2 linked regions of the Bacillus pumilus genome follow. The protein of the gene in region 2 interacts with the protein of the main gene of each other region in a pairwise test. Links are inferred from orthologs where the notes say so. Each region holds a gene or a part of one and is shown on either strand. Other genes may lie near its edges.

The links. Proteins that work in one complex are often made in the same cells at the same time.
Region 1: the proteins of hprK (region 2) and CKW02_RS05085 interact in binary tests that used the Bacillus subtilis proteins (3 or more experiments, as listed by UniProt). The link is inferred for Bacillus pumilus from one-to-one orthologs.

The regions. Positions count from the first base shown.
Region 1 is NZ_LT906438.1:1,021,902-1,024,908, forward strand. The notes cover bases 9-2,975. They hold CKW02_RS05085 (HTH-type transcriptional regulator Hpr), read right to left. Parts: upstream 1,821-2,975; coding sequence 1,197-1,820; downstream 9-1,196. Other genes in these bases: CKW02_RS20430 (hypothetical protein), read right to left, coding at 9-40; CKW02_RS05075 (DUF3267 domain-containing protein), read right to left, coding at 123-641; CKW02_RS05080 (YhaI family protein), read left to right, coding at 875-1,222; CKW02_RS05090 (YtxH domain-containing protein), read right to left, coding at 2,008-2,364; CKW02_RS05095 (membrane protein YhzF), read left to right, coding at 2,493-2,684. Outside these bases: more of CKW02_RS20430, read right to left, coding at 1-8; more of CKW02_RS05100, read right to left, coding at 2,976-3,007. UniProt on the Bacillus subtilis protein: Negative regulator of protease production and sporulation.
Region 2 is NZ_LT906438.1:3,258,737-3,261,715, forward strand. The notes cover bases 41-2,979. They hold hprK (HPr(Ser) kinase/phosphatase), read right to left. Parts: upstream 2,007-2,979; coding sequence 1,074-2,006; downstream 41-1,073. Other genes in these bases: CKW02_RS17105 (nucleoside recognition domain-containing protein), read right to left, coding at 41-218; lgt (prolipoprotein diacylglyceryl transferase), read right to left, coding at 238-1,062; nagA (N-acetylglucosamine-6-phosphate deacetylase), read left to right, coding at 2,184-2,979. Also shown: more of CKW02_RS17105, read right to left, coding at 1-40. UniProt on the Bacillus subtilis protein: Catalyzes the ATP- as well as the pyrophosphate-dependent phosphorylation of 'Ser-45' in HPr, a phosphocarrier protein of the phosphoenolpyruvate-dependent sugar phosphotransferase system (PTS).

The sequences.
Region 1 (3,007 bases), 2.2 Mb from region 2 along the record:
CAATAAACGCGGCAAAGACGATGAAGTAAAATAAAACTATCGGAGATCCCCCCTCTCTATGCTATTCCCATACTACATTACCAAATTTTTTATGAAAAAGATAGAAGTTGGCTTTAAAAACCTCATGATGAGGATGTTTGGTCAACTAAAATATCAAACTCGTCTTGGGCTTGATCGATGATGCAGGATTTAGGTGCTTTGAGCAGTTTCCATGCAAATAAAAAGTCAGGCAAACAATAGCCTGCATGAATACTTGCGATGATGATAAAATAGTGTGCATACATTGGAAACGCCACACCTAACACAAAGTAAACCGGTGAAATCACACAAAATGGACTGAGAAGTGAATAAAGCATGATGTTCTTTGGTACACGCTGCCAGCAATTGCGTTTAAATAGCGTCATTTTTTTCTTGTTTTTCATCACTGGGATCAAGTGAACCACGCGGTGGACAAGCAATGTCACAAGTAAAAGCATCGCAAAAAGCGGTGCGTTGTGACTGCTTAGTCTCGTTTCAGGATGAGTCAGTTGAAAACATAAAAAAGCCGTAATGAAAAAAAGTATAGCAAGACTTATGGCTGAAATCAGCAGTCTTGTATAACCATAATCCTTTTCAAGATTAATGGTTTTCCAACAATTCATTTTTCATCCTTCCAATCTTAAAAAACTAATTGAATATCTCAAGATAATTTACTCTTCCTGAGGATAAAAATCAATGGTTTTCATGAAAAAAAATAAAATGTTGTGTTCACATGGAATAAAGAGAGGAAACTTTGGATTTTTCAAGAAAAAAAGACAGAAGAGGGAGGTTCGTCTCTTTCGTCAATGAGTAATTTCGGCTAGAATAGAAAGACTAAGAGAAAGAGGGAACGTACATGAGTATTGAGGAACGAATGAGCCAGCTCGAATATTATATGGAACTTTTGCTGATGGCGACCGATATGAGCCGTTATCCATATTATGCATTATTGATCAGGCAGCGGGTATCGAAAGAAGAGGCGCAGGAAATTGAGCGTATTTGTGCTGAGCTTTCAGAGGAAATGGACAAGCAAAAAGCACAAGGCTACGTCATGTTTGACGATATGCTTGCGCTTTTTGCAGGACAGTTAATTGAAAAGCTGGATGTGCATGAGACGATATTTGCATTGCGTGATCAAGGGCTGTTTCAGCCGTTAATGAATGAATTTATAAAGATCATTAAACAATTTGATTTGCTTTATTAGCCGCTTTTTCTGCTGCATCAGCTGAGTCTTCAAGTTCCTCAGACTTTTTCGTGACTTTTCCTCGCTCATTCAAAAAGTCCTTCTCAATGTTTGAAAACGATTTCTCAAAAATCTCCATGAAGTCCTCACCATAGATGTTTCGAATAATACTCATCATTTCTAAAATCTCAGGGAACTTTCCGTAAATGTCATGAAGCGGCTGTGCGCCTTTGACAATACCAGTTCTTGCCGGGTCATAATCTTCGAGTAGTTTATGGAATGTCTCTTCGCCTTTTGGCGTTAGCTCAATATACGTATTGCGTTTATCGTTTAACTTTTTAGAAAATTTTAAAAATCCTCGTTCCTCGAGTTTCTTGGAGAAGTTAAACGCGGTTGATACGTGCATGACGCCAAACTTTGCAATTTCTGATATTGAAGCTCCTTTTAATTGATACGCAATCCACAAAATATGATGTTCATTGATATTTAGGTTATACGGTTTGATCCACTGCTGCCAGTCCTTTTCAATGGATTTCCAAAGAGCTTTGCTCAATTGGGCCATTCTTTGACTGAATAAAAGTGCTTCTTTTACATCGAAAGGCTGTTCCGAATGATTCATCCATTTCACCTACTTCTCTTTTTCTTGTAATTCTATTATGCCAATAAAATAAAGATTAATAAAGCTGAAAATTCAAGAATTTTTAAAACTCATGAAAAACATTGACAAAATAACCTTTTTTCAACAAAAAAAGTGCGGGATACGCACCCCGCACACTTTTGTAAACGAATATTTTTTCTTGAGTATATTAGTTTTGTAAGGTTTTCTCCAGTTGCTTGAGCTTTTCCTCAATTTCCTGAATTTCCTTTTGCAAATCCTGCTGATGAGGCTTGATTTCTTCACGCCATTGCTGAATCGATGTTTGTAATTCAGTTCCGACTTCTTTAATGACCTCTGCGCTTTCTTTTGCTGTTTCAACAATTTGCTCTTTTAAAGCTTGTCCATCTCTTTTTAATCTTGTCAGCGTATCTTCGAATTTGTCATAGCCATCTTTCATCTTTCCGCGCACATCTCTGCCAGAAGAGGGAGTCGTCAGGAGCACTGCCGCACCTCCGAGGAGACCGCCTACAACTAATCCTGTTAATAAAGAACGTCCACTAGCCATTCAAATCACCTCTAGTCAAATTTTACACATTCGCATGTTCTCTCTGAGCTGACGATCAGCTTCATTGAACTTCCATACATAGCTTGCTTTATTTTAGCATACTTTTGAAGAAAAGGGAGGGGAGAAGGTTGTCTGTCTTTCTGTTCGTTTTTACGTGTATCGGTGTCGTTTTTACAGGTGGTTCTATTCATTATGCAAGACAGCTGGGGTATGCAGGGTCTTATCCACCAAAACATGTATTAAAGCAAAAAGCACTTGTGTGTGCGGCAGGTGCAGGAATTTCGCTCCTCATTTTGCTGCTGACCCTTTTTCTTTTATAAAAGCATGAAAAAAACCTCTTCATCTATTATGAAGAGGTTCGATTATTTGTTAAGCAACTTCTATCATTCTTGCACGTCTGAGAATGGACTGAGCAATTGGGAAGACAAATACCATGGCAATGGTATTAATCACGGCTGCTGGCAGGACGACGCCTACAAGAAGTGCCGGTAATGCAGCTGGCAGTCCAGTGATCAGTAATGCGGCAGAGAGGAAAATCACGCCGGATACGATGGTTCCAATCGCAGTTAATACAGCGGTCAGCACTACTTTGTTCTTTATCTTCATGCAAGATAAGAAAAGGGCTAAGAAGATAAAGGCTGTC
Region 2 (2,979 bases):
GCATACAAGTTCAGCACATTTCCTAACACAAGCGGAATGGCTGCTTCTCCTGAAAGACCAAACAATCCCATAAATGGCCGTATGAATTGAATGATCCAATCCATAACAGGCGTATGCTGCAAGATACTGACGAGAATGGTAACCGGAAAGATGACTTTTCCAAGTGTCCAAGTTGTCGATAGCCCTGCTTTTAAGCCGTTTTTCCATGTCTCCTGCATCCTTCTGATCCCCCCTGCTTTAATTCGATGAGTTGTTCTCTTTATACGGGATCGATGCGTGACCTTTTATTCTTCTAAAGATCAGCAGCAGAACAGCCACTACAAAAATGGCAATCGAAATCATTTGAGCGATTCGAAGATGTTCTGTCAGCATCAAACTGTCCGTTCTCATACCTTCTATGAAGAAACGACCGATTGAATACCAAATTAAATAAGACAAGAAGATTTCGCCTCTGCGCATCGATGTTCTACGTAATAAAATCAAGATCACAACACCGGCAAGATTCCATAATGATTCGTATAAGAACGTTGGGTGATAATACGTCCCATCAATATACATTTGATTAATGATAAACTCAGGCAAATGCAAATTCTCTAAAAAGGCTCTTGAAACAGCCTCACCATGCGCTTCCTGATTAATAAAGTTCCCCCAGCGTCCAATGGCCTGCGCCAGTAAAATACTAGGTGCTGCTACATCCGCTATTTTCCAGAAGGACACCTTTTTCACTTTTGTGAAGACGATCGCTGTCAGCACAGCACCTATCAGCCCGCCATGGATGGCAATTCCGCCATGCCAAATCTTAATGATTTCATTTGGGTGCTGCTGATAGTAATCCCATTCGAAGGATACATAATAAATTCGTGCACAAATAATCGCTATTGGAATGGCAAATAAGATTAAATCAATAAACGTATCTTTATTGATTCCTCTTTTCTCACATTCTCTCAGTGCGAGCCAGAGTCCTAGTAAGGCTCCGACCCCAATGATCACACCATACCAATGAACCGAAAGAGGTCCGAGCTGAAAAGCAATCGGATCAATTGGCTGAATCGCTTCGTTCATATAGACAACTCCTATTCATCTTGGCCATTGTCTTCAATGACATCGGCTAGTTTACTTGTAAATTGTTCCGCCGCATTATGTCCCATGCGTTTTAACCTGAAGTTCATCGCAGCCACCTCAATGATAACCGCTAAGTTTCGACCAGGGCGGACAGGAATGGTCAGCTTCGGTACATCTGTATCGATGATTCGCATTTTCTCTTCTTCAAGTCCTAAACGATCGTACTGTTTGCCTTGTTCCCAAAGCTCAAGGTTCATGACAATCGTAATTCTCTTATAGCTTCTGACAGCCCCAGCTCCAAATAAGGTCATCACATTAATGATGCCTAACCCGCGGATTTCTAAAAGATGTTCAATCAGCTCTGGTGCGCTTCCGACTAGCGTATCCTGATCCTCTTGACGGATTTCCACGCAATCATCTGCGACCAGCCTGTGTCCTCTCTTCACTAATTCTAAGGCTGTTTCACTTTTTCCTACTCCGCTTTTTCCAATTAACAATACACCTACACCATATACATCAACAAGTACGCCATGAATCGCGGTCGTAGGTGCAAGCTTGCTTTCTAAAAAGTTGGTCAAACGACTCGAAAGTCTTGTCGTTTTTAGGCTTGAACGTAACACAGGTACACCATTTTCATTTGAAGCTTCAATTAATTCCTTCGGCACTTCACGATCTCGTGACAAAATAATTGCAGGGGTAATATCAGTACAAAGAGACATCATTCTCTGCTTTCGTTCGCGTTCTGGGAGCTGTTCAAAAAAAGAAAGCTCTGTTTTCCCTAAAAGTTGAACTCTTTCTTTTGGGTAATATGTAAAATAACCAGCCATTTCAATACCTGGTCTGGAAAGATCACTGATTGTAATGGGACGATTAATCCCTTCTTCCCCACTTACCAGTTCAAGATGAAATTGTTCCATTATGTCCTTCGTACGAACTTTCGGCACGCTTCTTCCTCCTTTTATCACAGGCGATTCAGAAATACAGCTCTATTTTATCACTTTCAATGATGATCCCAAAACAGTATTTTATCCTGATCCTGTTTCCGTTCATTTACTGGTATAGACAACTATACTTAAAAAGGGTAAACTAAGTCAAAGACAATGACTAAAGGGGGCACAATCATGAGCAGCTCTTTATTGCTCTCCAATATTCATATTGTGACAAAGACTGAAATGATTGCAAACGGTTTTGTCGGTTTACGCGACGGCAAGATTGACTATATTTCAACAACACCACCGACAGGAAATTATGAAAAAGTATATATTTCCCGGGAAAACTTTTATTTACTTCCCGGAATGATTGATATTCACATCCATGGCGGATATGGAGCAGATATGATGGATGCGACATCAGAAGCCATGAATACACTCGCTGACAACTTACCGTTAGAAGGAACGACAAGTTTTTTAGCCACAACCATCACTCAAAACCATCATGAGATAGAGCAAGCACTTAAAAATGTCGCCAAGTGGAAACAATACAATGAAGAACAAGCAGGCGTTCAGGCACAATGTTTAGGTATCCATCTTGAAGGTCCTTTTATTTCTAAAGATAAAGCAGGGGCACAGCCTGTTCAATGGATACAGCAGCCCGATCGCCCTCTTTTTGAAAAATGGTTGGATGCTTCTGAACGGCTTATTCGAATTGTCACGTTCGCACCTGAGGAAGACCCTGACTTTGCTTTTCTTTCCTTGTTGCAAGAAAAAAACATTATTCCTTCTATTGGACATACGAATGCCCATCATGACATGATTGAATTAGCAGCAAAGCATGGTGCACGCCATGTCACGCATCTTTATAATGCACTGAGTTCGTTTCAGCATCGTGAACCAAACGCTGTAGGAGCTGCTCTTACAAACGAGGATCTCCATACTGAGCTGATTACGGATGGGATACACTCCCACCCACTTTCCATCA